2 regions of the Streptomyces sp. NPDC127114 genome follow, and region 1 is predicted to be linked to the other one. Evidence: riboswitches for the same ligand, from Rfam matches in the RefSeq annotation. Region 1 holds a riboswitch; the other holds the start of a gene.
The links. A riboswitch is a leader RNA that binds a small molecule or an ion and turns the genes downstream of it on or off. The one in region 1 is predicted to bind cobalamin.
Positions count from the first base shown of each region.

Region 2: another riboswitch for cobalamin. It lies ahead of ACFVGS_RS12470 (ABC transporter substrate-binding protein); the one in region 1 lies ahead of ACFVGS_RS05210 (CbtB-domain containing protein).

Region 1 is NZ_JBHXTJ010000003.1:283,309-297,587, forward strand. Features, by position in the region: gene ACFVGS_RS05165 (glycosyltransferase) at 1-548, shown strand, start outside; gene ACFVGS_RS05170 (DUF4287 domain-containing protein) at 586-798, opposite strand; gene ACFVGS_RS05175 (hypothetical protein) at 994-2,274, shown strand; gene ACFVGS_RS05180 (GNAT family N-acetyltransferase) at 2,389-2,931, opposite strand; gene ACFVGS_RS05185 (YhjD/YihY/BrkB family envelope integrity protein) at 3,331-4,449, opposite strand; gene ACFVGS_RS05190 (hypothetical protein) at 4,496-5,845, opposite strand; gene ACFVGS_RS05195 (carboxylesterase/lipase family protein) at 6,005-7,717, opposite strand; gene ACFVGS_RS05200 (D-2-hydroxyacid dehydrogenase family protein) at 7,785-8,744, shown strand; gene ACFVGS_RS05205 (CbtA family protein) at 8,826-9,653, opposite strand; gene ACFVGS_RS05210 (CbtB-domain containing protein) at 9,668-9,895, opposite strand; cobalamin riboswitch at 9,931-10,071, opposite strand; gene ACFVGS_RS05215 (histidine phosphatase family protein) at 10,135-10,737, shown strand; gene ACFVGS_RS05220 (GntR family transcriptional regulator) at 10,786-11,142, opposite strand; gene ACFVGS_RS05225 (hypothetical protein) at 11,145-12,320, opposite strand; gene ACFVGS_RS05230 (hypothetical protein) at 12,415-12,720, opposite strand; gene cobN (cobaltochelatase subunit CobN) at 12,815-14,279, opposite strand, start outside.
Region 2 is NZ_JBHXTJ010000009.1:120,295-134,573, reverse strand. Features, by position in the region: gene ACFVGS_RS12525 (RDD family protein) at 1-970, shown strand, start outside; gene ACFVGS_RS12520 (RDD family protein) at 1,070-1,831, shown strand; gene ACFVGS_RS12515 (hypothetical protein) at 1,874-2,155, opposite strand; gene ACFVGS_RS12510 (immune inhibitor A domain-containing protein) at 2,489-4,909, shown strand; gene ACFVGS_RS12505 (hypothetical protein) at 5,054-5,356, shown strand; gene ACFVGS_RS12500 (isochorismatase family protein) at 5,411-6,001, opposite strand; gene ACFVGS_RS12495 (nicotinate phosphoribosyltransferase) at 6,096-7,424, opposite strand; gene clpS (ATP-dependent Clp protease adapter ClpS) at 7,525-7,830, shown strand; gene ACFVGS_RS12485 (DUF2017 domain-containing protein) at 7,830-8,414, shown strand; gene ACFVGS_RS12480 (amino acid permease) at 8,775-10,211, shown strand; gene ACFVGS_RS12475 (Mov34/MPN/PAD-1 family protein) at 10,297-10,722, shown strand; cobalamin riboswitch at 10,700-10,870, shown strand; gene ACFVGS_RS12470 (ABC transporter substrate-binding protein) at 10,909-11,880, shown strand; gene ACFVGS_RS12465 (FecCD family ABC transporter permease) at 11,877-12,887, shown strand; gene ACFVGS_RS12460 (ABC transporter ATP-binding protein) at 12,884-13,669, shown strand; gene ACFVGS_RS12455 (putative leader peptide) at 13,714-13,833, shown strand; gene ACFVGS_RS12450 (MoaD/ThiS family protein) at 13,939-14,217, shown strand; gene ACFVGS_RS12445 (PLP-dependent cysteine synthase family protein) at 14,232-14,279, shown strand, end outside.

The DNA of each region.
Region 1 (14,279 bases):
GCTGGCAACCCCCGCCCGAACTGGTCGACTTCCTCCAGGCCGGTCCGCCGCCGGTGTTCGTCGGCTTCGGCAGCATGGCCCCGGGCGAGGGCGAACGGCTCGGTGAGCTGGTCGCCGCGGCGGTGCGGCGGGCGGGCGTCCGCGTGGTGGTGCAGGCGGGGTGGGCCGGGCTGAGCGGCCAGGGCGACGACGTCCTTGCCGTCGGCGACGTCCCGCACGACTGGCTGTTCCCCCGCACCGCCGCCGTCGTCCACCACGCCGGGGCCGGTACCACCGGGGCCGGACTGCGCGCCGGAGTGCCCGCCGTGCCCGTCCCCGTCATGGCCGACCAGCCCTTCTGGGCCTCCCGGCTGCACGAACTGGGCGTCGCTCCCCGGCCCCTGCCGTTCCAGGACCTCACCGCCGAGAACCTCGGCGACGCGATCACGGCCTGCCTGTCCGAACCGGTCCACCGACGCCGCGCCTCGGAACTCGCCCGCGGCATCGCCACGGAGGACGGCGCCGCTTCGCTGCTGGCGCACATCGGCGGCCCCGACGGCGCCGGGTGAAGGGGCGTTCTCCGGACGCTCTCCCCTCGCGGTCTCGTCACCGGCCGCTGTCCTCCGCAAGGGTGTGGGCCACGAGGGCGTTGGCGTGACCGTGGCCCAGGCCGTGTTCGGACTTGAGCCAGGTCACGAGCTCCATGTGCTTCGTCAGCGGAGAGGAACGGACCAGGTCCTTCCATTCGGCGATCGGGCGGCCGTACTTCTTCTCGATGGACGGGAAGTAGCTGGCGGGGCCCTTCACAGCGGCGGTCATCGATGTCTCCGTTTCGTCCTGTCGGTCCGAGCCGGGAAAGGAGGCCGCGTGCCGGGCGCGTGCCGGGCGCGTCGCGGTCTTCCCTGCGTCGGTCGTGTCATGTCCTACGACCGACGGCGGCGCCGGAACTCATCGCTCTTCCCGGAGCGAGGGAGGCGACGGTCGGCTCGGCAGGAGCTGCCGCATAATCCTCGCGTGACCCAGACTTCCGCACCGATATCCGTCGGCCCCGCCTTCGAGAGCGTCCCCGCCTGGCTGTCCGCCGACGCGGCGGCCTGGGCGGGCGCCCGGCCGGGCTGGTGGGCGAGGCCCCTGTGGTCCGTCCTGGCGCTGCTGGCGTCCGTCGCCGCCGCGATCGGCCTGGAGCCGATGGCGGTGTGCAGCGAGGCGGCGCCGTGCGGTCCGGACTGGGTCGGCATGGTCCAGTTCGGCCTCGCCGTCGGGATGCCGTACTGGTTCGCCCGGCTCCCCGAGCTCGCTCTCGTCGCCGCGCCGGTCCTCGCGGTCATCGTGGCATGGGAGGAACTTCCGGCCACCGGGTGGGCGTCCCGTTCGGCGAATCTGGCGGTCATCGCGGCCCTCGGCCTCGGCTGGGCGGCGGCGCGGGCCCGGCTGGCCGCCCGGCGCCGGCAGCGGGACCTGGTCCGGCAGGCCGGGGCCGCCGCCGTGGGGCACGGGTGGGTGAAGTCGACCGGTGCGGCGCCGGGGCGAGGGCGGCGAGGGCTCGTACCGATCGCGGTCGGGGCGTTGCTGTGTGCCGTGGCCGTCGGGGCGGTCGTCCTGGGCCTGCGCGGCGTGGGCGAGGACGAGCGGCAGGCCGCTCGGGCGACCCGTACGGAGGCGGTGGTCACCGGCCGTACGGACATGACGCTGAAGGTCCGTACCCATGACGGGCGTCGCCTCACCGTCGACGCCCTGTTCCCGGAGGACTACCGCCTCGAGAGCACCGTGGTGGTGCTGGAGGACGGGCCGTGGCGGCGTCTGGCCGCCGAGCCGTACGACGCGTTCGACCGGCAGTTGGCGGCCCTGGCCGCCGGGCTGCCCGGGCTCTCGCTGCTGACGACCGGGCTGCTGGCACGTCGACGGGCCGCGGCGCTGCGTCGCGGAGAGGTGCCCGCCCTGCGGGTGCTGAAGCGCTGGGACCGCAAGGGCCGGAGCTGGGTGTACGCCGCGGACGACACGGCCGGGCGCAGGCCGTTGTTCTCGTGCGTCTGCCTGCCGGTGTCCACCGGCGCGGGTGAGCACGGCAAGGCCGGCGGCGTCGACGATCTCGATGACGTCGATGAAGCCGATGACGTCGACACCGCCGACGTCTGCACCGTCGACGGCCGCGTGCCGTTCCCCGCCGCCGGACTGCGCGAGGCCGTCATGGTCGGCGCGCCGTACGAAGGCGGCGAGCTGGCCTTCGTCATGACGGGCGGCGGTGCCGAAGCCTCCGTGGTGGACTGCACCGTCGGCCCTGTGCGGGTGCCCTGATAGCGGGGCATCCCGTGAGCCGGTGCCCGCGTCGAAAGAGGCGTCCCTGAATGCGTCCCTAAACGCGTCTCTAAAGGCGTCCTCGAAGGCATGGCCTTCGGCGTTCGGCCGCGGTCACGGCTTCGTCCACTCGTGTTCCAGGATCGAGTACGTGATCGAGTCCCGCCATACCCCTCGTACGAACACGTGGTCGCGGATCCTGCCTTCCTCCGTCATGCCCGCCCTCAGCAGGGTTCGTGCCGACGCCTCGTTGAGGGGTGCGCGGGCCGCCCAGATGCGGTGGAGGCCCAGCTCCTCGAAGCCGAGCGCGCAGAGCAGGCGGACCGTCTCCGTGCCCAGGCCCCTGCCCCATTCGGCCGGGTGCAGCGCGAAGCCGATGGCGGCCGCCCGCTGGGGTTCGGTCGCCAGGCGGGCGCAGCCGATCAGCCGGGGGTCGCCGAGCCGGGTGACGGCAAGGCAGTACTCGGTCCTCGGGGTGTCCTCGGCGGAGGCGACGGACCGGTCGACGATCGTCTGGACCTGCTCGGGGGTACGGGGCTCGAAGCTGAGGTGCCGGGTGGCCTCGGGGTCGCCGTAGACCGCCAGGAGCGCGTCGGTGTCCCCGGGGTCGATGTCGCGCAGGGCCAGGTGAGGGCCGGCCAGGTGGGTCGGGGGCATGGGCGCGGAGTCTCCCTGAGGGGTCGTCGGTGCGTGCCGGTCCGCCGGAGCCGACGGCTCTTCAGGCGCCCGGACCTCAGGCGCCGAGGTCATGGAAGCCGATGCAGTCCGGGTCCTGAAGCGGGCACGAGGGATGCGGTGTGCGATCCGGCTCGGGTGCCGACGGCTCGGGATCCCAGTAGCCGGGACCCGGCGGCGGCGTCGCGAAGGACTCGCACGCGCAGTCCGAGCAGGGGCCCGAGAAGCGGGGGGCGTCATGGCGGTAGCGCGGGTGGCCACACCGGCATTCGTACGTCGCCCAGGTCCCCATACCGGCCCACCCCCGCACGTCTTCGTACGTCTCCCGCGTCCACGATAGCGACGGGCGGGCGGAAGAGCGCCGTGCGTGCGGGCCCGGGTTCAGCGGTCCGCTTCCGTGGTCCTCCCGTCGGCGGCGGGCCGCGCGGTGTCTCCGGGCACGGGCGTTCCCAGCCGTCCGCGGAACGGGCCCGAGGACGCGACGACCTGACCCACCGCCACGCAGACGACGATCACGCAGCCGCCCGCGATGAGCCAGGAGAGGAACGTGAACACGTAGCCGAGGGGACCGTAGTGCTCCTGGCTCTGTTCCAGCGCCTGCGGCATCACGAGGGGCGAGACGTAGCCGAAGGCCGTCATCGCGACGCCCGCGAGCAGTGCGCCCGGCAGCAGCGGTGCCCAGCCGATCCGCGCGCCCAGCAGCAGGTGTTGCGTCCACCACCACAGCGCCACGGACGTCACCACGGAGACCAGCACACCGACGGCGGTTCCGGCGCCGAAGCCGTGGCGGATCGCCGACTGGAAGACGATGACCACCAGCCAGCCCAGGATCCACACCAGCCACCTCCAGGCCGTGAGGCGGGCGCCCCCCTTGGGCAGGTCCCAGCAGCGCTCGCAGACCTGCTGGAGCGCCCGGCTGAGTGCCGTCGCCGAGATCAGCATGACGATCACGCCGGCCACGCCGATGCTGCCCCTCAGTTGGCCGTTCGCGGTCAGCACCCGCTCGATGTCGTCGGTCGGCACCTTGTCTCCCATGAAGGAGCGGACGGTGTCGACCAGAAGGTCCTTCACGCTCTGCGGCGCGAACGCGGCCACGACGATCAGCAGCGGCAGCGCCGCCAGGAACGTCTGGGCGGCCAGGCGCGCGGCGGCCTCCATCGTGTTCACGCGGGCCAGCCGGGTGACGACCCGGCCGACGACCGGCGTCCGCTGGACCGCGGCCAGGGCCGCCCCGGTCCGGCCGGTCCAGCGGGCTTCGCGGGCCACGCGGGCCTCGCGGGACTTGCGGGACTTGCTCGCCTCACTGCCCTCGCTGGCCTCACTGGCCTCGCTTGCCTCGCTTGCCTCGCTTGCCTCGCTTGCCTCGCGGGCTCTGCTCGCCTCACTGGCCTCGCTCGCCTCGCCGGCCTCGCTGAGCTCGCTCGTGCGGTCAGGCCCGTCGGTGCGGTCGGGCTCGGCCCGCCGCCTATCGCGGCCTCCGCCGGAATCGGCCCCACTCAACGGGCCTCCCCGCTCAACGGGCCTCCCTCGCGCCTCCGGCCTCGCCTCAGGCATCGCCCTCCGGGCGTGGCGGCGCCAGGCGCTCGGCGTCTGCCGTGGCGCGGCCGCTCGCCGCCAGGAGGGCGATCACCGCGAGGACGGCCAGCAGGATCAGTACGAGGAGCAGGATGGTGAGCGCCGTGGGGTGGTTCCAGAGCGCGAAGAGCAGCGCCACGATCAGCAGGGCGCCGAGCGTGATCCACCGCCGGTTCGCCTGCGTCCAGACCCCTGCCCGGCCGGTCCGAACGTGGTGGACGTATCCCCAGGTGGCGGCGGAGTCCGCGGTGCGCTCCGCGGCTCCCCGTACCGCCACGGGCAGTCGGCCGGGGCCGACCAGATAGGCGCCGAGGGCGATGACGACGCCGAGGACGATCGCCGTGCGCAGCGCGACCCGCAGGAAGTGCAGCAGGGTGTCGAACACGGACGCCGCGGCCGCCTCCGACTGGACCTGTGACGGGAGGTGGTCGAGGTAGTAGCGGCGGGCGACGACCAGGCCGATGACCACGACCAGGCAGGCGAAGGCGGCTCCCAGTGCGGTGCGGGCCAGCGCCCGCCGCCGCTTGTGCGCCAGCAGGACGCCCACCGCGCCGATCACGACGACGATCACGGGGAACCAGTTGCCCACCACGTCGAGCGCGTGCGCCAGGTCGCGGATCTTGTCGAGCTTGTCGGACTGGAAGAGCACCATCTGCTTGTCGACGTCCGGGATCTTGCCGGCCGGTGCCACGCCGGCGTCGACCAGCTCCTCCTTGACGCGGTCCACGGCCTCGCCGATGTCGAGGGTGACCGTGCCGTCGTCCACGCCGACCGCGCCGCGCCCCTGCCCGGTCAGCGCGTGCACGACGGCGCCGTGGGCCGCCCGGTTGGCGGTCGTCCACACCGTTTCGAAGCGGTCGCTCTCCACGAAGCGCGTGGCGACCTTCTCGACGGCGCCGTCGACGGCCGAGTCGAGCTGGGGGCCGAGCTTCATCACCGCGTCCGCGGCGCGCGGCGGCAGCCCCTGGCTCTTCAGCCAGGCGGCGACGTCCGCCATGACCTGCGGACCGTCGACGCGTACGTCGGCCGCCTGGGTGATGCGGTGGACGGCCGCCGCCTCGATGTCGGGGTCGCTCGCCAGCGGGGCGACCGTCTCCACGTACCGGTCGGTGTCGAGGGCGATGTCGTGCACCCATACGGTGAGCAGCGCGACCGGCACCAGCACGCAGGTGAGCACCAGGAGGACCGCGGAGGAGACGATCCGTGCCCACCTGCCCGCCGCCGAGCCCGCCTTCGAGCCTCCCGTCGAGCCTGCCGTCGAGGCCGCCGGTTTCCCCTCGGCCGGTCTCCCGTCCTCCGGCTTCCCGTCCTGGCTGCTCATGAGCGCTCCTGGGTCTGGGCTTGCCTGCCATGCCTGCCTTGCCTTGCCTTGCCTGCCTGCCTTCCATTTCCGTGGTCGGACGGCGCGAGCGCACGTCCGGATGGGCTGTACGGGCTGTACGGGCGGGAGCCGGCCGGGCAGCGCGGGACCGGGCCCGGTTCACCGATCCTGTCGCGTGCGGTGCCGCATGTGCGGACGGTGCGGGGCGAACTCGACGTCCTGCCACAGGGCGCGGAACGGCGACGGGTCGCCGTCGCTCAGGCGGTCGGCGGGGACGGCCCAGGAGCGGACCGGCGTCCTCTCGGCGGTGACCGGCGGCCAGCCGGGGTCGCCGGTGGCCGCGAAGGCGGCCCAGGCGCGGAGCATCCGGTCGGACAGGGCGCGGTCGTCGGCGTCGGGAGCGCCGCCGACGAGGAAGTCGGCGCCGGCGACGTCGAGGTTGCCGAAGGCGAAGGGGACGTCCGCCGTGTGCCAGGGCCTGGCTCCCTCGCGTCGGCGGGCGAAACGGGCCAGGTGGGCGCGGCCGCCGTCCCTCGCGTGCCGCTCGGCGAGGCGGGTGGTGTACTCGGCGAACTGCGCGTCGCCGAAGAGCGCGAGGAAGCGGTCGAGCACCGGGGCGTCCGGCATCAGTGCCCCGTAGCCGTCGACCAGTCGGGAGGGGAGTTCCAGGTCCTGGACGAAGGCCGCCAGTTCGGCCTCCGTCGTGAGTCCTCGTACGGCGCCCACCCTGTGGAGGAACCACTGCTCCTCCAGGGCGTGGCACACGAGCAGGTCCACGTCCGGCGCCGTCCTGGCCGCCGCAACGGAGGCGGGCAGCACCGCGCCGTCGACGACCGGCTGGAAGATCACCGGAGCGCAGGCGTGGATCGGCGTCACCGGATCCTTCGCGCAGCCCGCGGCGGTCCTGTCGGAGGCGGCCACCAGCGCCTCGGGCGGCACGGACGACAGTCCTTCCGCCGTCGGTGCGACTCCGGCCTCGGCAGCGACGCGCGCGGTGACCGCCGCGGCGAGCTCGACCGTGTAGAACACGCCGGGCACGCTGTGGGCGATGACCCGCCGGAACAGGCCCCGGGCAGCCGTGCCCGCACCCGTGCCCGCGTCCCCAGCCATATCCGTACCCGAACCCGTACCCGTACCCGCACCCGTACCCGCACCCGCAGTCGACTTGCCGCCCGCACCCATCGCCATCAGGCAGACCGCAGAGGCTCCGCCCGACGAGTGCCCGGCCACGGTGACGTTCCCCGGATCGCCGCCGAAGGCCGCCACGTTCTCCCGCACCCAGCGCAAGGCCGCCACCTGGTCCAGGAGTCCGCGGTTGTCGGGGCGGCCCGGCACGTGGCCGAAGCCCTCGAAGCCGACCCGGTAGTTGCAGCTGACCACCACGAGTCCGGCGCGCGCCAGCGCCGTCCCGTCGAAGTCGGGCTGCGCGGAGGAGCCGAAGGTGTTCGCGCCGCCGTGGATCCAGAACAGGACGGGCAGCGCCGCGCCGCCGCCCTCCGCCAGGGCGGGCGAAGGGCCGGGCGCGGGCCCGGACATGGGCGCGGGCGCCCCTGCCGGCCCGGGCCCGCATACCGGCGTCGGCGCGGGCGTCCATATGTTGACGGTAAGGACGTCCTCGTCGCCGGGCCGCCACACGGGTGCTCCCGGCAGCTCCGCCGACTGGGGCGCGATCGGCCCGAACTCCGTGCCGTCCCGCACCCCCTCCCAGGCCGCCGCCGGTTGCGGCTCCCGGAACCGGCGGTCGCCGAACGGCGGTGCGGCGTAAGGGATCCCGAGCACGGCGGTGACACCGTCGACGGCCGCCCTGCCCCTCACCTCGCCGCCCGTCGTCCGGAAGACCGCCCCGCCGTCGCATGATCGTTCGTCGTTCATGCGCGCCAGTGTCCCCCGCCGCACCCCGCCCGCCCGGGGCGCACCGCCGTGCGCGATCATGCGCTGCATGAAGCTGCGTTGTGCCGTCCTCGACGACTTCCAGGGCGTCGCCCTCTCCTCCGCCGACTGGAGCCCGCTCGACGGGCGGGTCGACGTCCGCGTCCTGCGCGAGCACCTCACCGACCGGGACGCCCTCGTCGCCGCCGTCGAGGACTGCGAGATCCTCGTCGTGATGCGCGAGCGGACCCCGCTCGACGCCGGCCTCCTCGCCCGGCTTTCCCGGCTGCGGCTGATCGTCACCTCCGGCATGCGCAACGCCTCGATCGACGTCACCGCCGCCCGCGCCCGCGGCGTCGTCGTCTGCGGTACGGCCAGCGGCTCGGAGCCGCCCACCGAGCTGACCTGGGCGCTGATCCTGGGGCTGGCCCGGCAGGTGCACACGGAGAGCCGGGCGATGCGCGAGGGCGGGCCGTGGCAGTCCACGGTGGGCCTGGACCTCGCGGGCCGCGTCCTCGGTCTCGTCGGCCTCGGCAAGATCGGCGGCCGGGTGGCGCGGATCGGCCTCGCCTTCGGCATGGACGTGGTCGCCTGGAGCCCGAACCTCACCGACGAGCGGGCCGCCGAGCACGGCGTGCGGCGCGCCGGAAGCCTCCACGAGCTGCTCGGCGCCGCCGACGTCGTCTCGCTGCACCTGGTGCTCTCCGACCGCACCCGCGGACTGATCGGCGAGCCGGAACTCGCGGCGATGCGCCCGGGCGCGTACCTCGTCAACACCTCGCGCGCGGGCCTCGTGGACGGTGCGGCGCTGCTGCGGGCGCTGCGCGAGGGCACGATCGCGGGGGCGGGGCTCGACGTGTACGAGACCGAGCCGCTGCCCGCCGACGACCCGCTGCGGACCCTGCCGAACGTGCTCGCGCTGCCGCACCTCGGTTACGTCACCGAGGCCAACTACGGCCGTTACTTCGGCCAGGCGGTCGAGGACATCGAGGCGTGGCTGGCGGGTGCGCCCGTACGAGAGCTGGGCTGACGACGCGATCGGCCCCGTACCCCTGCAGAAGAGAAGGGGGTACGGGGCCGATCGCGTCGTTACGGGTCCGGCGGTGCCGGATCAGGCGGCCGGAGCGGTCGCCTGGACCGCCTGCGCCGAGGCGGGCCCCGGTGCGAGCAGTCGCTGGGCGAGCAGTCCGAAGGCGAGTCCGAAGACCGCCCACAGGACCGCCTGGATGCCCAGCGTGGCGAGCCTGAAGTCCCACAGCACGGCGGCCGGGAAGTCGGGCTTCACGGCGTCCTCGTTGGCGGGCAGGAACGCGCAGGCGATCGCGACCGCGGCGACGAAGCCCGCGCCGGCGACGACGGTCGCGTTCCAGTTGCCGAGGCGCGGGGCGAGCCGGCGGCCCGCGATGACCGCGGCGATGCCGAGCAGCACGCTCAGCAGGATCATCAGGAAGAAGAGCGTGGTGCGCTTCCCGATGGTGTCCGGGTTGCCGACGGCCGGCGGGGTCGCCGGGTACTTCAGGAACGGCACCAGATAGACCGTGGTGAAGGCCGCCGCCGCGACGAGCGCCGCGGTGGCCTTCGGGGTGAACCGGCCCACCCGTCCCAGGACGAAGCAGAACGCCAGGGACGCGATGCCGCCGAGCGCGACGCCGTAGACGAGGACACCGGTGGCGAGACCCGCCGTGGACTGCATGTCCCGGCTGACGATCTCCTCCTCGGCGGGCTCCTCGGCGGCGCCGTGGCCTCCGCCGTGGTCGTGCGCGGTGGCGTGCTCGGCCTTGGCGGCGGCCTCCTCGACGGCGATCGAGGCGTTGACGGACGGCTCGCCCGCGACGTAGGCGACGGCGAAGGCGAACAGTCCGGCGATCAGGCCCGCGAGCATGCCGCGGACCAGGAGCTTTCCTACGAGCGAACCCGTAGGAGCGGTTGGAGCAGACATGGAGCGGTTACCCCTCAGTGGCAGGGGAAACCGAGCAGGTGACGACCGTCGTGCACCCACTCGTGCACGTCGCTGCCGGCGATCAGGGAGGTGGCACCCTGCTCGGCACCGACGAAGTACAGCGCGACGAGCGCCAGGATGCCGATAAACGCCGCCCAGGGGAGCACCGCGCGGACCGGCAGCGAGACCGGGGCGACGGACGGGGTGGACGTGACGGCGGGCGACGCAATGGCCTCGGCCATGGTGGAACCTCCTCGGGAACGCGCGTCCCATACGGTGGTGCGCGACGACGGTCGTCGGGTCTGACTCGCCACCTCGCGGGCTGGAGGCGGCTCACAGTGGCGCGACCGTGCCGGACTTGCACCGGACTTCCGTCTCGCCGTCGTCGTTCTGTGGAAATGTCGACTGACCGTACCGCGCCGGACACTCCGCGCCAAGGGCGCATGAGGCAGCGCCCGATGAATTGAGGGATGTATCACCCATGGCCCCGCCCACGACCGTTCGGCTCTCGCTGGTCGCCCCCGCCGTGAACGCGGCCCTGCGCCAGGCCAGGTTCGACGACGCGGGGCCCGTGGAACTGCCGCCGGACGGCCTGGATCCGTTGTGCCTCGGCGCGCGGGTACGCGTGCTGAGCTCGCCGTCCGGGCGGTGCCGGGCGACGGCGGAGGCGCTGGGCCTGTCCGCGTACGAGGCGGAGCCCGCGCTCGCGGGCTGCGCGATGGGGCGCTGGCGAGGACGGCGCCTCGACGAACTCGGCGTGGAGGAGCCGGAGTCGGTGGCCGCCTGGCTCGCCGACCCGGCCGCCGCCCCGCACGGCGGCGAGTCGCTGCGGGAACTGCGGTCCCGGGTCGCGGAGTGGATGGAGGGGCTGGGCACGCCGGCGGCCGCGCGGGACACGGACGCCTCGGCATCGGTGACGGTGTGGGCGGTGGCCGAACCGGACGTGATCCGCGCGGCCGTCGCCCACGCGCTGGGCGCCCCCGAAGAGGTGTTCTGGCGGCTGGACGTACGCCCGCTGCAGTGCGTCGAGCTGTCCGGGCGATCCGGCCGCTGGAACCTGCGGCTCGGCGCGCCGCTGCCGTAGTACGCGACCGGGGCCGGCGCCCGGCGGAGTCAGCCGAGACCGGCGGGGTCAGCCGAGACCGGCGCGGGCTAGCTCCAGGAACTCCTCGTCGGTCAGGCCCAGTCGGCGCGCCTCGGCGACCAGGGCGTGCAGCCGCTCGACGAGCTGGGCGCGGTCGGGCGCCTGCGCGCCGGGCATGATCACGGCGCCCCGCCCGCGCCGCAGCTCGATCAGGCCCTCCTCACGCAGCCGCTGGTAACCGCGCAGCACCGTATGGACGTTGACGCCGAGCGAGTCGGCGAGTTCGCGCGCCGCGGGAAGCCGCTCGCCGGGAGCGGCACTGCCGTCGGCGAGGGCGCCGCGCACGCAGGCGGCGATCTGGTCGCCGAGCGGGACGGAGGAGGCGGGGTCGACCCGGAAGAGCACGGTCAGATCCTCTCACCACGGGCGTCGGGGGCGCCGGGGGCGCCTGGCGCGCCGGAGGCGCGTTGTGCGCCGGACCTGCCGGACTGGCCGGACTGGCCGGACCCACCGGAGTCACCGGATCCATCCGATCCACCCGACCCACCGTCCTCACCCGACCCCCCGTCCTCCCCCGCCCCCGCCCCCGCCCGTGCCCGTGCCCGTGCCGCCAGCGCGTTCAGCAGCGCCGCCGCCGTTTCCGCGTCCGGGACGGTGACCAGGAAGGCGAAGCCGTTGGCGCGTCGTACGGACAGGGCCTCGCCGGAGCGGAGGAGGAGGGCCGAGCGGTGGGGGCGGGTGCGGTAGCCCCAGCCGCCGAACTCGGCGAGGGCGTCCACGTCGTGGACGGTCGCGGAGGTGATCTCGTCGAGCGGGATCCGGATCCTGGGGCGGGAGAGCAGGGCGGGCGTGACCGTCAGGCCGCGGCGGTCGACGGCGACCCGGACGCGCGAGAACGCGAGGCCCGGCACGCCGACCGCCAGGCCGACGAGGGCGATCAGGGCGTACGGCCAGGGCGTGAACAGCACCGCGGGGACCGGCGCGGTGGCTCCCGCCAGGACGAACACCGTGGAGAGCGCGGTCATCCCGCGCGAGCCGGTGTCGCGCGACCAGCCGGCGATCTCGTGCGCGCCGAGTTCGAGCCGGGGCACCCGCGACGGGCCGTCACGGCCGTCGGATACTTCGCTGCCGTCAGAGCCGTCACGGCCGTACGCCGCCACCGGCTCCGCCGTTACGAGTCCGGTGAGCGCGCGTCCGGCCAGGGCGGCGAGCGCCGCGATGCCCGCGGCGAGGGTGAGGGTGGCGAGCGGCGTGGTGACCTCGGCAGCGTCGGCGGCGTCGAGGTTGGCGCGCAGGAGCAGGTCGAGCAGCCCGCCGATGAAACCGGCGGTGGCCCAGGCGCCCCAGAGCACGGCGCGCCGGACGAGCAGGGTCCAGCCCGCCCCGAGGGCCACGAGCAGCCCGGAGCTGACGGCGGCGTAGCCCGCGAGCGGGGTGAAGCCGTCGGCCCTGCCGCCCTCGCCGGCGGAGAAGTGCGTGGCCAGCGGGTCGGGGAGCCGGTCGCGCCAGAAGGCGAGGAGCAGCAGGTGGAGGGCGAGTGCGAGGACGAACGGCGCGGCGGCGAGTACACGGAGACGGTTCACGGGACCAGGGCCTCCCTCAGTTCTAGTTATTCGCACTCTACTAGAACAACTGAGAAATGCGTCGCCCCCTGACGAAAAGCCAGGGGGCGGGCCGTCAGCGCGCCGTCACGCCGGTCTTCCCGCTCGTCGGGTACGGCTTGGGCGAGCGGCCGACGGAGGGCGGGGTCCGGAGTCCCGACGGGGCGCCGGACGGCTTCGCGGTCTGCGTCGCCGCCGACGGCTCATCCGACGGCGTGGCCGACGGCCTCGGCGAGCCGGTGGGCGTCGCGGAGCCGGTGGCGCCCGGCTTCCTGCCCGTACCGTCGCCGGAATCCGGGTCGGAGCCCGAGCCCGAGCAGCCCCCCAGGGCCAGGCTCAGGCCGAGCACCACCGACACCGTCACAGCTCCGCGGGCACGCACGCCCACCACCCCACCCCTGGTCACGCCGGTCACGCCGGTCACGTCATCGAGTCGCACGCACGTGCGGCCGGGATCGTCGGCCGGCCCCCGGACCTCAGTCCTCGTCGCCGCCTGCGCCGCCTTCGAGGTCTCCCTCGGTCTCCAGGAAGACCTGCCGCAGCGCCGCCAGCGTCTCCGGGTCGGGCTTCTCCCACATGCCGCGGGACTCCGCCTCCAGGAGCCGCTCCGCGATGCCGTGCAGCGCCCACGGGTTGGCCTCCTTCAGGAAGGCCTGGTTCTCCGGGTCGAGGACGTACTCCTGCGTCAGCTTGTCGTACATCCAGTCGGCGACCACGCCCGTCGTCGCGTCGTAGCCGAAGAGGTAGTCGACCGTCGCCGCCAGCTCGAACGCGCCCTTGTAGCCGTGGCGGCGCATCGCCTGGATCCAGCGCGGGTTGACCACGCGGGCGCGGAAGACCCGGGAGGTCTCCTCGACGAGCGTGCGGGTGCGGACCGTCTCCGGGCGCGTGGAGTCGCCGATGTACGCCTCCGGGGCCGTGCCCCGCAGCGCGCGCACGGTCGCCACCATGCCGCCGTGGTACTGGAAGTAGTCGTCCGAGTCGGCGATGTCGTGCTCACGGGTGTCCGTGTTCTTCGCCGCGACCGCGATCCGCTTGTACGCCGACTCCATCTCGGCCCGCGCCGGGCGGCCCTCCAGGCCGCGGCCGTACGCGTAGCCGCCCCACACCGTGTACACCTCGGCCAGATCGGCGTCCGTGCGCCAGTCGCGCGAGTCGATCAGCTGGAGCAGACCCGCGCCGTACGTGCCCGGACGGGAGCCGAAGATGCGGGTGGTGGCGCGGCGCTCGTCGCCGTGCTCGGCCAGGTCGGCCTGGGCGTGGGCGCGCACGTAGTTGTCCTCGGCGGACTCGTCCGCCAGGCCCGCGACCAGCCGTACGGCGTCGTCGAGGAGCCCGATGACGTGCGGGAACGCGTCGCGGAAGAAGCCGGAGATGCGCAGCGTCACGTCGACGCGCGGGCGGCCGAGCTCGGCGAGCGGGATCGGCTCCAGACCGTTCACGCGGCGCGAGGCGTCGTCCCACAGCGGGCGGACGCCCAGCAGCGCGAGGGCCTCGGCGACGTCGTCGCCGGCGGTGCGCATGGCGCTGGTGCCCCACAGGGACAGGCCGACGGACGTCGGCCACTCGCCGTTGTCGTCGCGGTAGCGCGTGAGCAGCGAGTCGGCGAGCGCCTGGCCCGTCTCCCACGCGAGGCGGGACGGCACGGCCTTCGGGTCGACCGAGTAGAAGTTGCGGCCGGTCGGCAGCACGTTCACCAGGCCGCGCAGCGGCGAGCCGGACGGGCCCGCCGGGACGAAGCCGCCGTTCAACGCGTGGACGGCGTGGTCGAGTTCGTCGGTCGTGGCGGCGAGGCGCGGGACGACCTGGGCGGCGGCGAAGTCGAGCACGGCCGCGACCTCCGGGCCGTACGCGGCGGCGACGGTCGCGACGACGGCCGGGTCCCAGTCCGCCGCCTCCATCGCCTCGACCAGCTCGCGCGCCCTGGCCTCCGCCTCGTCG
Region 2 (14,279 bases), on a different contig from region 1:
GGCTCCCGCCGCCGAGCAGCCGGAACCGGCGGCCACGACGCCGGCGGCCACGCCGCCCGCGCAGCCGGCCGGACCGGCCGCGCAGTCGGCCACGCCGCCCGCGGCGGCGACCTCCGCCCCGGCGCCCGCCCCGGCACCTCTTCCCGCTCCGGCGCCCACACCCGGTCCCGCTCCGGCCCCCGCGCCCGCTCCCGCGTGGCCCGAGGCCGGCGGCAGCGCCCCCGCGGCCGAGGCGCCGCCCGCGCAGACCGGTCTCCCGGGCCAGCGGCTCGGCGGCATGCCCGTCAACCCGGCGCCGGCCCCGGCCTCCTGGGCCCCGCAGCCTCCCGCCCCCGCTCGGCCGCAGCCCCAGCCTCCGGTCCAGGCCCAGGCCCCGGTTCAGCCCCAGCCCCAGCCGTCCGCGTCGGCGGCGCAGGACCCGCAGCCCGTCGTGCCGTGGAAGCCGCCCGTCGAGGACGTGTTCCTTTCCGCCGCCCGGGCGCAGGCCGCGGCGAAGCCCGCCGGACTCGGACGGCGGCTGCTGGCGCGGCTCGTCGACGGGCTCGTGCTCGGTGCGCTGGTCGGCGCCGTGTCGTACCCCTTCGTCACGGCCGCGCTCCAGCACATCGACGAGAAGATCGAGGCCGCCAAGCAGTCGGGCGTCACCGTCCAGGTCTGGCTGGTCGACGGCACCACCTCCGTGCAGTTCGGGATCGTGCTCGCCGCCTTCCTCGTGCTCGGCACGCTGTACGAGGCGCTGCCCACCTCGCGGTGGGGCCGTACGCTCGGCAAGAAGCTGTGCGGGATCGAGGTCCGGGACATCGAGGCGCACGAGCCGCCCACCTTCGGCGCCGCGCTGCGCCGCTGGCTGCTCTACGCGGTGCTCGGGCTGCTCGGCATCGGTCTGCTCAACGTCCTCTGGTGCGTGTTCGACCGGCCCTGGCGCCAGTGCTGGCACGACAAGGCGGCCGGCACCTTCGTAGCCCGCTGAGCCACCCCTCCACCGCTCCGCCCGTCCACCCCCGCCCGCCGTCCCCCGAACGGCGGGCGATCGATTGCGGGGGTCCCGTGCCCGGGATGCACTGCCCCCATGAGCAACGATCAGCCGCCGCCGCCCCCAGGTCAGCCGCCCGACGACGACCCCTTCCGGAAGAGGCCGCCGGACCAGCCCCCGCCGTCGGGCGAGCAGCCCCCGCCCTCGGGCGACCAGCCCCCGCCGGGTAACCCGTACGGGTCACCTCCACCGCCCCCACCGTCCTACGGCGGTGGAGGCGGAGGGCCCTACGGCGGCGGAGGCGGACCCTACGGCGGCGGGGGCGGCGGGCCGTACGGCGGTGATCCGTACGGCGGCGGGCCCTACGGCGGCGATCCGCTCGCCGGGATGCCGCCGCTCGCCGACTCCGGCAAGCGCATCGCCGCCCGTGTCATCGACTGGCTGATCGTCGCCGTGCCGCTCGCGATCATCGGCATCCCGTTCAAGGTGTACGACCGCGCCGGCGACGGCAGCGACTGGGACGACACCGTCAACAGCCTGAACGGCGGCGGGCAGCTGGTCTTCCAGCTGATCACGATCGTGGCGTACGTCGCGTACGACACCGTGATGACCGCCAACAAGGGGCAGACCCTCGGCAAGAAGTGGATGAAGCTGCGGGTCGCGATGCTCAACGACGGCTCGCCGCCGCCGATGAACGCCTCCCTCATCCGCGCGATCGTGCTCTGGCTGCCCGCGCTGATCTGCTGCGCCTGTCTGTGGCCGTTGCTCCTGCTGATCCTGATCCTCGTGGACAAGCCGTACAAGCAGGGCCTTCACGACAAGGCGGCCAAGACGGTGGTGGTGTCCGTACCGCAGTAGCCGTACCGCGGAGGTCACCAACCTCCCGAAAGGGACGCGCGGTTACGAACCGATCCGGGTGTCCGCCCCGGCCCCCACGGGCGCGGCGGGCACCCGGATCTCCTCGTTCCCGAGGCCGGAGGAAGCGGTGGCGGCCGAGGTCTTGACGTGCCGCGCCCGCACCGGCATCGTCACCGCCACCAGCACCCCGAGCATCAGGCCCGCGGCGGAGATCGCCGTGATGCCCAGTGCCGTGGTGGTGCCGGAGAGCAGCAGCAGGGCGACGGTCGAGAGCACGACGGTGGCCGAACCGTAGGCGTACTGTGCGGCGTTCGGTCGCTGCATGGCGGTTACCGTCCCTCGGGGCGCGTGGCGAGTGCGACTCTACGACGGTGGATGCCCGGCCGCACCGGAAGTAAGCGTGACCTAACCCACGTCGCCGATGCACGGGGGGCGCAGGGGCGCACAGTCGCGCCGAATATGCGGCCGACGAAAGTTAGTTCCATGTTCGACTATCGGAAACCGACTCCCGCATAGTGCAGTTGGCCTGTCCAAGTCAAGATCTGTCTTTTCCGCTTCAACTCCGGTCGAATGTCGTCACTTGTGACGCGTCACCCGTTCGGCGGACACCCCACCACCGATCCGCCGCGCGAGGTGCGCCGGGGAGGACAGAAACAAGTGAACAACAGACGACGGGCGATCCGGACGTCCGCGATCGTCGTGGCGCTCGCCGCCACGGCCGCCACCGCCTCGACCCTCGGTACCGCGTGGGCCGCTGACCACGACTCCGCGCCGGCCGCCGCAGCGGCGGCCAGGGCGAACGCGGTGGACGCCACCACGGTCGACCACGACCTCGAGGGTCCGTTCAGCAAGCAGCAGGAGCAGCAGCGCCAGGCCGCCATCGAGCAGGTGCTCAACGGCGAGACCAAGGTCGAGCGCCGCAACGGCTCCCAGGTGGTCAAGCTCGACAACAAGAAGTACGTCGAGCTCGCCCGCGAGAAGACCGACAAGATCTTCACCATCCTGGTCGAGTTCGGCGACCAGGTGGACAACACCACCCTCGTCGACCGCAAGGACGACGACACGGACGAGCTGAAGCCGAAGTACGGCGGCCAGCCCGGCCCGCTGCACAACCAGATAGCCGAGCCCGACCGGTCGAAGGACAACTCGACCGCCTGGCAGGCGGACTACGACCGGCAGCACTTCCAGGACCTGTACTTCGGCACCGGCAAGGACAAGGACGGCAAGCCGAAGGAGTCCCTGAAGACCTACTACGAGAAGACCTCGTCCGGCCGTTACTCGGTCGACGGCACGGTCACCGACTGGGTCAAGGTCCCGTACAACGAGGCCCGCTACGGCTCGAACTACTGCGGCCAGCACAACTGCGGCAACGTCTGGGACACCGTCCGCGACGGCGTCACCGCCTGGGCCGCCGACCAGAAGGCCAAGGGCCGCACCGACGCCCAGATCAAGGCCGACCTGGCGCAGTACGACCAGTGGGACCGGTACGACTTCGACGCCGACGGCAACTTCAACGAGCCCGACGGCTACATCGACCACTTCCAGATCGTCCACGCGGGCGAGGACGAGTCGGCCGGCGGCGGCGCCGAGGGCACCGACGCGCTGTGGGCGCACCGCTGGTACGCGTACGGCACCGACGCGGGCAAGACCGGCCCCGAGGGCAACAAGGCCGGTGGCACCCAGATCGGCAACACCGGCATCTGGGTCGGCGACTACACGATGCAGCCGGAGAACGGCGGCCTCGGCGTCTTCGCCCACGAGTACGGTCACGACCTCGGTCTGCCGGACCACTACGACACCGCGGGCGGCGAGAACTCGACCGGCTTCTGGACCCTGATGTCCTCCGGTTCCTGGCTCGGCACCGGCAAGGACACCATCGGCGACATGCCGGGCGACATGAACGCCTGGGACAAGCTCCAGCTCGGCTGGCTGAACTACGCCAAGGTCAACGACTGGCAGCGCGGCACCAAGACCACCCACAAGCTGGGCGTCGCGGCGTACAACACCAAGCTGCCGCAGGCGCTCCTCGTCGAGCTGCCGAAGAAGGCCGTCACCACCGACATCGTGGCCCCCGCCGAGGGTGCCACCCAGTGGTGGAGCAACATGGGTGACGACCTCAAGAACACCCTGACCCGGCCCGTCGACCTGACCGGCAAGACCTCGGCCTCCCTGGAGCTCCAGGGCTGGTACGACATCGAGCTGGACTACGACTACCTCTACACCGAGGTGTCGACGGACGGCGGCGCCAACTGGACCGCCGTGGACGGCACCGCCGACGGCAAGCCGCTCCCGCGCGACGCGTCCGGCGCCCCGGCGCTGACCGACGTCTCCGGCGCGCACCAGAAGCTGGTCTACGACCTGAACGCCTACGCGGGCAAGAAGTTCGACCTGCGCTTCCGCTACCAGACGGACGGCGGCGCGGGCGGCAAGGGCTTCGTGGCCGACGCCATCACGCTGACCGCCGACGGCGCCACCGTCTTCTCGGACAACGCCGAGAACGGTGCCAACGGCTGGACCGCCAAGGGCTTCGAGCGCATCGGCAAGGGCTTCACGAAGGAGTACGAGCAGTACTACATCGCGGAGAACCGCCAGTACGTGTCGTACGACAAGACCCTCAAGGTCGGCCCGTACAACTTCGGCTTCACGGGCGACAAGGCCAGCTGGGTCGAGCACTACCCGTACCAGAACGGTCTGCTGATCTGGAAGTGGGACCTGTCCCAGAAGGACAACAACACCTCCCAGCACCCGGGCCAGGGTCTGGTCCTGCCGATCGACTCGCACCCGAGCCCGCTGAAGTTCCGTGACGGCAGCCTGATGCGCAACCGCGTCCAGGCCTACGACTCGCCGTTCACCATCGCCCGCACCGACGGCTTCCAGCTGCACCTGAAGAACGTCGCGGCGTGGGTCCCCTCGCAGGCCGGCAACCCGGTCTTCGACGACAAGAAGGGCGTGTACTGGTTCGCCGAGAACCCGCGCGCCGGTGTCCAGGTAACTGACACCAACACCAAGATCCAGGTCGTCAAGGAGCCGAAGGACGGCCAGACCGTCACGGTCCAGGTCGGCCCCTCGGTGAAGTAAAACCGAATTCTCCTGCATCACCGCAGGTCAGAGCATGATCGGCCGTCGCCCTCTAGCGGGCGGCGGCCGATCGTGTTTAGGTGCGTCTTACGGCCTCGGCCGCCCGACCTTATTGACAGTAGTTCCACGGGGGAGTGGTTCCGCATGCCCAACGGAGGGTTCAGCAGACTGCCCGGAGGCAGCGTCGTCGTCGCCATAGGACTGCCCAGTCCGGCCGGTGACGGCGCCACCGTGCGCTTCCTGGTGCACGCGGCGAACCGGGCCCGCGCCCTGACCCGGCTGCGGAACCTGGGCCTGCGCGCGGTCTACCTCCGCGGCAACACCGAGCCGCCCACCCCGGACGAGATCACGGCCGTGCTGCACCACCCGGACGGGCTGCTGTGGCGGAGCACCGCCCAGGAGCTGTGGCACCCGGTACGGTCCCTGCCGAAGGCCCCCGCGGCCTGAGACGCCCCTGGCCCGGGGCGCCCGCGGCCCACGGTCCGGGGCACCCGCGCCCGGCTACGGGGCGACGACCGGCTTGCCGGTCAGCTCCACGCCCGCGTCGCGCAGCTCCTCCAGGGCGCGGTCGGTGGTCTCCTTCGCGACCCCGGCGGTCAGGTCGAGCAGCACATGGGTGCGGAAGCCCTCGCGGGCCGCGTCCAGGGCGGTGGCCCGGACGCAGTGGTCGGTGGCGATGCCGACCACGTCGACCTCCGTGACGTCCCGGGAGCGCAGCCAGTCGGCCAGCGGGGTGCCGTTCTCGTCGCGCCCCTCGAAGCCGCTGTACGCCGCCGCGTAGGCGCCCTTGTCGAAGACCGCGCTGATCGCGCCGCTGGCGACGGCGGGCGCGAAGTTCGGGTGGAAGCCGACGCCCTCGGTTCCGGCCACGCAGTGCCGCGGCCAGGAGGCGACGTAGTCCGGGCGGTCCGAGAAGTGGTCGCCGGGGTCGACGTGGTGGTCGCGGGTGGCGATGACGAACCGGTAGCCGGCCGAGGCCTGGCTGACCAGGTCGGTGATGGAGGCGGCGACGTCCGCGCCTCCCGCCACCGCGAGGCTGCCGCCCTCGCAGAAGTCGTTCTGAACGTCCACAACGATCAATGCGCGGTGCATGGCGGGTGTCCTTAGCGAGGCGGCCGTGGGTCGGATTCGAGCCTAGAGACTTCCCCCTCCCTTCGGGAGGGGGCGCTCTGGGGCGTTACGGGTGCTACAGGTACTCGGTCGGCAGGACCGGCTCGCCGCGCGACAGCTGGACCGCCGACATCGGCAGCGCGGCGCGGGCCGCGATGTGCCGGGACCTGGCGGCCTCCAGCGGCTCGCGGGCCACCACGTCGCCGCCCTTGACCAGCTCCACCAGCAGCTGCCGGTCGACCAGCTCCGGCGGGACCGGGCCGGTGCCGACGACCTCCGCCTCGGCGACGCCGGCGGCGTCGGCCCGGCGGGCGGCCCACTTGCGGCCGCCGACGGAGGCCTTGCCGCCCACGGACTTCTTGGCGACGGGGACCAGCGGGGCCTTCGGGTCGGCCGAGACGGCCCGGGCGACCAGCTTGTAGACCATGGAGCAGGTCGGGTGGCCGCTGCCGGTGACCAGCTGGGTGCCGACGCCGTACGCGTCGACCGGCGCGGCCGCGAGCGAGGCGATGGCGTACTCGTCGAGGTCGGAGGTGACCACGATCTTGGTGTCCGTCGCGCCGAGCTCGTCGAGCTGGGCCCGCACCCGGTGGGCGACGAGCAGCAGGTCGCCGGAGTCGATCCGGACGGCCCCGAGCTCGGGCCCGGCCACCTCGACGGCGGCCCGGACGGCCTCGGTCACGTCGTAGGTGTCGACCAGGAGCGTGGTGCCGCGGCCCAGCGAGTCGACCTGGGCCCGGAAGGCGTCGCGCTCGGTGTCGTGCAGCAGCGTGAAGGCGTGGGCGGAGGTGCCCACGGTCGGGATGCCGTAGCGGAAGCCGGCGGCGAGGTCGGAGGTGGAGTCGAAGCCGCCGACGTAGGCGGCGCGCGCGGAGGCGACGGCGGCCAGTTCGTGGGTGCGCCGGGCGCCCATCTCGATCAGCCGGCGGCCGCCCGCGGCGGAGGACATCCGGGAGGCGGCGGCGGCGATCGCGGAGTCGTGGTTGAGGATCGACAGGATCACGGTCTCGAGGAGGACGCACTCGGCGAAGGAGCCCTCGACCCGCAGGAGGGGCGAGCCGGGGAAGTACACCTCGCCCTCGGGGTAGCCCCAGATGTCGCCGGAGAAGCGGTAGCGGGCGAGCCATTCGAGGGTCGGCTCGTCGACGATGCCGCGCTCGCGCAGGAAGCCGAGCACGCCGTTGTCGAAGCGGAAGTTCTCGACGGCGTCCAGGACCCGTCCGACGCCCGCCACCACGCCGTAGCGCCGCCCCTCGGGCAGCCGGCGGGTGAAGACCTCGAAGACGGACCTGCGGTCCGCGGTACCGGCCCTGAGGGCCGCCTGGAGCATCGTCAGCTCGTACTGGTCGGTGAAGAGCGCGGTCGACGGCACGTCCACCGGCAGCCCAAGGTCCGCAGCGTTCATGCGATGAGCGTACCGCACTATTCGTCAGTCTGACGAATACCCCGGCCGTGCGGGCGACCCGTTTGTGCGACCGGCCGGTCGGGGTGGCAGCATGGTGTGAGTGAGCGTTGCGCCTATCGAGATCGAGCGGACCGAGTCGGCCGAGGAGGTCTCCGCCGTCGTCGAACCGGACGTGCCGTGGGTGACTATCGTCCACAACGACCCGGTCAACCTGATGAGCTATGTCACCTACGTCTTCCAGGCGTACTTCGGCTACTCCAAGGACAAGGCGCACAAGCTGATGCTCGACGTGCACAACAAGGGCCGCGCGGTGGTCTCCAGCGGCACCCGTGAAGAGATGGAACGGGACGTGCAGGCGATGCACGGCTACGGTCTGTGGGCGACCCTCTCCCAGGACCGCGGCTGATGGCGGGGCACTTCGAAGCCCTCCCGGGCGGCGGCGCGGCCGTCGCGCTCGACGAGGTCGAGATCTCCATCCTGCGCTCCCTCGCCGTCCAGCTGATGGAGCTGATCGGTCCCGGCGACGAGCCGGTCGAGGGTGAGGACCCGCTGGCCGCGCTGTTCGCGGAGGGCCCCAGCGAGCCGCCCTCCGACCCGGCGCTCCGCCGGCTCTTCCCCGACGCGTACGGGGACGACACCGACGAGCTGCGGCAGGCGGCCGCGGACTTCCGCCGCTACACCGAGAACGACCTGCGGGCCCGCAAGCGGGACGACGCGCTCTCCGTCGTGCGCAGCCTGGACGCGCTCGCCTCGGCTGCGGCCGGCGAGGGCGGCGGTGTCCTCAAGCTCACCGCGGACGAGTCCCGCGCCTGGCTCGGCTCGCTCAACGACCTGCGGCTGACCATCGGCACCCGGCTCGAGGTCACGGACGACGACCAGAGCGAGGGGCTGTACCGGCTGCCGGACGACGATCCGCGCAAGCCGATGGTGATGGCGTACCTCTGGCTCGGCGGGCTCCAGGAGTCACTCGTCGAGACCCTGATGCCGTAGGGCCTGTCCGGCGGAAGTCCCTCCGGCGCCACGGGAAAACACCCCTACTGGCGGGTGTTCGCTCAGCGGACGCTCAAATCCGGATAACGAATACGTTATCCAAGTGCCTTCCTTGCCCTCTTGAATCCTCCTTGTCCGGATTTTCGAGTGACGCGGGTCACACGTGTACCCGCCGATCACTGTGAACACCGTGATAAATCTTCACGACCACCCGGGGACGCCACCCCTGTCCCCGGGGGCGCTTTGACCGGCTGACCGCCGGTGGCACTCCATCCACATCCGGGGGGATCAGGACCTGATCCGCAGCACGAACGGCCCAGCGGCCGGTGCGCGGACCAGCATGGAGAAAGGCGCACCACCATGACCTCAGTGCAGGTCGACAAGCAGCACGACGGCAATGAGGCCGCGGACACCGCAGCCGGCGAGGGCTATCACCGGGCACTCGGCGCACGTCAGATCCAGATGATCGCGATCGGCGGCGCCATCGGCACCGGCCTGTTCCTGGGCGCGGGCAAGGGCATCTCCATCGCGGGACCGAGCCTGATCCTCGCGTACGCCATCGCGGGCATCGTCATCTTCTTCATCATGCGGGCGCTCGGCGAGCTCCTCATGTACCGCCCCGTGTCGGGCTCCTTCTCGGAGTACGCGCGGGAGTTCATCGGCCCCTTCGCGGGCTTCGTGACCGGCTGGACCTACTGGCTCTTCTGGGTCGTCACCGGCATCACCGAGGTCACCGCCGCGGCCACCTACATGACGTACTGGTGGGACATCCCGCAGTGGATCTCCGCCCTCGTCTTCACCGTGATCCTCTACGGCGCCAACCTGATCTCCGTGAAGCTCTTCGGTGAGCTGGAGTTCTGGTTCTCCATGGTCAAGGTCACCGCCATCGTCGGCATGATCCTGATCTGCGCCGGCATCCTCACCCTCGGCTTCTCCGACGCCGGCGACACCGCCTCGATCACCCACCTGTGGGACCTCGGCGGCTTCTTCGCCGGGGAGAACGGCATCGGCTCGACCCTCATGACCCTCCAGATGGTCATGTTCGCCTTCCTCGCCGTCGAGCTGGTCGGCGTCACCGCGGGCGAGTCCAAGGACCCGAAGACCGTCCTGCCCAAGGCCATCAACACCGTGCCGTGGCGCATCGCCGTCTTCTACGTCGGCGCGCTGATCATGATCCTGTCGGTCGTCCCGTGGACCGAGTTCAAGCCGGGCGTCTCGCCGTTCGTCGCCGCCTTCGAGAAGATGGGCCTCGGCATCGGTGCGGCCGTCGTCAACTTCGTCGTCCTGACGGCCGCGCTCTCGTCCTGCAACTCCGGCATGTACTCCACCGGCCGCATGCTGCGCGACCTCGCGCTCAACGGCCAGGGACCGAAGTTCTTCACGAAGCTGACGAAGAGCGGCACCCCGCTCGTCGGCACCACCTTCTCGGCCGCGCTGATGATGGTGGGCGTCTGGATCAACTACCAGTGGCCCGGCGACGCGTTCAACTACGTCGTCTCCTTCGCCACCATCTCCGGCATGTGGGCCTGGATCATGATCCTGGCCTGCCACGTCCGCTACCGCCTCAAGGCCGACCGCGGCGAGCTGCCCGAGTCCTCCTTCAAGGCGCCCGGCGGCATCTGGCCCAGCCTCTTCGCCCTCGCCTTCATCGGCATGGTCATCGTCATGATGGGCATCGACGAGGGTGCGCGCGTCTCGCTGTACTGCGCGCCGCTGTGGGGCCTGCTCCTCGGCGTCGCCTACCTGGTCCTCAAGGCCCGCAACCCCGAGGGCGCCGCCTTCGCCAAGCGGTCGTAACGCCTCCGACCTGCAAGGTCTCAGCATCCGGGCCGTCTCGTATCGAACCTCGATACGAGGCGGCCCGTCTGCTTATCCTGTCGGCATGCTGACCCTCACCCGAGCCCTGTACGACCAGATCGTGGAACACTCCCGCGCGGACCACCCCGACGAGGCCTGCGGCGTGGTCGCGGGGCCGGTCGGCACGGGCCGCCCCGAGCGCTTCATCCCCATGCTGAACGCGGCGCGCTCGCCCACCTTCTACGAGTTCGACTCCGGCGACCTGCTGAAGCTCTACCGCGAGATGGACGACCGGGACGAGGAGCCCGTGATCATCTACCACTCGCACACGGCGACCGAGGCCTACCCGTCCCGGACGGACATCTCCTACGCCAACGAGCCGCAGGCGCACTACGTCCTCGTCTCCACGGCCGACACCGACGGCGCCGGCCCCTTCCAGTTCCGCTCGTACACGATCGTCGACGGCGTCGTGGAGGAGGAAGAGGTCAAGATCGTCGAGGCCTACGAGTAGTCTGAGCCCGACCTTTCAGGGCGGCAGGACCCAGGAAGCCGGTGCGAGTCCGGCGCGGTCCCGCCACTGTGACCGCCCCCGAGGTCTGTCCGCCGGACAGGCCCTCCGGGGCGCGAGCCAGGAACTGACCTGCCGCCTTCTCACCACCGATCGGGGACGTGGAAATCCCCGGAGGAGGCCAACGCCGTGACCTGGCGCCGCCCGCTGCTGCCCGCGCTCGCCCTCGTACCCCTGCTCGCCGCCTGCTCCGCACCGGCGCCCGGGACCACACCCACCGGCAAGGCCGCGCCGGGCTTCCCGTACACCGTCACCAACTGCGGGGTGACCACCACCTACCAGGCCCCGCCGAAGCGCGCGGTGACCATGAACCAGCACGTCACCGAGGTCATGCTCGCCCTCGGCCTGGAGAAGTCACTGGCCGGCACCGCCTACCTCGACGACGCGGTCCTGCCCGCGTACAAGAAGGCCTACGACTCAGTCCCGGTCCTCGCCGAGGAGTACCCCTCCAAGGAGGCGCTGCTCGCCGCGAACCCGGACTTCGTGTACGGCGGTTACGCCTCCGCCTTCGACGCCAAGGCCGGCCGCGGCCGCGACGACCTGAAGCGCTCCGGCATCGAGTCCCGGCTCAACACCGAGTACTGCCCCTCCGGCGCCACCTCCTTCGACGACCTCTACCGCGAGGTCCGCGAGGTCGGCCGCACCTTCGGCGTCGCCGACCGCGCCGAGAAGTGGAACCGCGAGGCCCGCGCCGCCCTCACCGCCACCGAGCAGCGCCTCAAGGGCGCCCCGCCGGTGTCCGTCTTCGTCTACGACAGCGGCGACAAGACCGCGTTCACCGCCGGCGGCAAGGGCATCGGCAACGAGCTGATCACCCGGGCCGGCGGCCGCAACGTCTTCGCCGACCTCGACAAGACCTTCGGCGACGCCACCTGGGAGCAGGTCGTCGCCCGCAGGCCCGAGGTCGTCGTCATCTACGACTACGGCACCACCACCGTCGAGCAGAAGAAGCGACGCCTCCTCGACGACCCCGCCCTGCGCGAGGTCCCCGCGATCAGGAACCGCCGCTTCGCCGTGCTGCCGCTCTCCGACACCGTGCTCGGCGTCCGGGCGCCCGCCGCCGTCGGCAAGCTCGCCGCCCAGCTCCACCCCGGCCGGTGAAGCGGTACGCGACCGTGGTCGCCGGACTGCTCCTGGCGCTCGCGGCGGCCGTCGTGGCCTCGCTGGCGCTCGGGTCCGTCCGCGTCCCGCCCGGCCAGGTGCTCGACGCCCTGACCGGCCGGGCCGGGCCCTCGCCGTACCGGACGATCGTGCTCGACCTCCGGCTGCCCCGGGTGCTGCTCGGCGCGGTCGTCGGCGCCGGGCTCGCCGTCGTCGGCACCGTCCTGCAGGCCCTGGTCCGCAACCGGCTCGCCGACCCGTTCCTGCTCGGGATCTCCTCCGGGGCCTCCGCCGGAGCCGTCGCCGTGATCGTCCTCGGCGTCGGCGGCGGGATCACCACCAGCGTCGCGCTGCCCGCCGGTGCCTTCGCGGGCGCGCTGCTCGCCCTCGTCCTCGTCTACGGCCTGGCCCGGCGCGGCGGCACCATGACCGGGCCGCGGCTCGTCCTGGCCGGCGTGGCCGTCTCGTACATCCTCTCCGCGCTGACCACCCTGCTCCTGGTCGTCGCCGGCCGGCCCGAACAGTTCCAGGAGGCGCTGTTCTGGTCCCTCGGCGGCCTCGGCAGCGCCCGCTGGGACAGCCTGGTGCTGCCCGCGGCCGTCCTCGCCGCCGGCATCGGCGCGCTCCTCACCCTCGCCCGGCCGCTCGACCTGCTGCTCGTCGGCGAGGAGGGCGCGACCGTCCTCGGCCTGGACACCGCGCGCTTCCGCGCCGCCGTCTTCGTCCTCGCCTCGCTGGTCACCGCCGTCCTCGTCGCGGCGAGCGGAGCCGTCGGCTTCGTCGGCCTGATGGTCCCGCACGCCGCCCGCGCGGTCGTCGGCGCCCCGCACCGCCGGCTGCTCCCGGTCGCCGCGCTCGGCGGGGCGGTCGCCCTGGTCCTCGCCGACCTGGCCGCCCGTACCGTCGCCGCGCCGCAGGACATCCCCGTCGGCGTCCTCACCGCACTCACCGGCGGCCCGTTCTTCCTCTGGCTGATGCGCCGCCGACCCGAAGGAGCGGCCCTGTGACCGAGCTGCGCGTGGAGTCCCTGTCGTACGAGGACCGGCTGCGCGAGGCCGACCTCGTCGTCCGGCCCGGCGAGACCGTCGGCCTCGTCGGCCCCAACGGCAGCGGCAAGACCACCCTGCTGCGCTGCGTCTACGGCACCCTCGCCGCCACCTCCGGGCGCGCCCTGCTCGACGGGGACGACCTGCGGGCGATGGGGCCGCGGGCGCGGGCCCGGCGGGTGGCGACCGTGCCGCAGGAGAGCGCCGCCGAGTTCGAGCTGACCGTCCGCGAGCTGGTCGCCCTCGGCCGCTCCCCGCACAAGCGGTTCTGGGAGGGCGACAGCGCGGCGGACCTGGCGCGGGCCGACGCGGCCCTGGACCGGGTCGGCATCGGACACCTCGCCGACCGCCCGTACCCCGGGCTCTCCGGCGGCGAACGCCAGCGGGCGCTGGTCGCCCGGGCCCTGGTCCAGGACCCGGCCCTGCTGGTCCTCGACGAGCCCACCAACCACCTCGACATCCGCTACCAGCTCGAAGTGCTCGGGCTCGTCCGCCGTTTGGGCACCAGCAACCTCCTCGCCCTGCACGACCTCACCCTCGCCGGGGCCTACTGCGACCGCCTGTACGTGCTGCGGCGCGGAAGAGTGGTCGCGGAGGGGCCGCCGGGGGACGTGCTGACGCCGGAGCTCCTGCGGGCGGTCTACGGGGTGGAAGCCGAGGTCATCCCGCATCCGCGCACCGGAACCCCGCTTGTCGTTTATCTGCCGAGTCCGTCAGCCGAACGCAAACCGTCCACCATGTGAGATCACATTCCGAAACCCGGACCGGGAATCGATACGATGACCGCATGGTTTCCCACGACGTGAGCGAAGAGACGCCGAGCACCGCCCTGCTGCTCGTGGCACGCCTGCACGTCGACCTGTGCCGTCTCGCCAGCGCGATGTGTCCTTCCCGCGCTGCGCTCTGAACGACCGGCCCGAGCGCACCTCAGCACGACCCCCTGCCGCGCGGGGGCCCCACGCGCGCGCCCACCACGCCACCTGCCCCGCACCTCCCGACAGGAGCCCACGCCATGGCCATCGAGGTCCGCATCCCGACCATCCTCCGCACCTACACCGACGGCGCCAAGGCCGTCGAGGGCAGCGGTGACACCCTCGCCGAGCTCTTCGCCGACCTGGAGTCCCGCCACGCCGGGATCGAGGCCCGCATCGTCGACGGCGACAAGCTGCGCCGCTTCGTCAACGTCTACCTGAACGACGAGGACGTCCGCTTCCTGGACGGCATCGACACCAAGCTCGCCGACGGCGACAACGTGACGATCCTGCCGGCCGTCGCCGGCGGGATGGTCTGAGCGGCCGGATCCCCATGCGTTACGACTCCCCGCTCGCGGCGGTCGGCAACACGCCGCTGGTC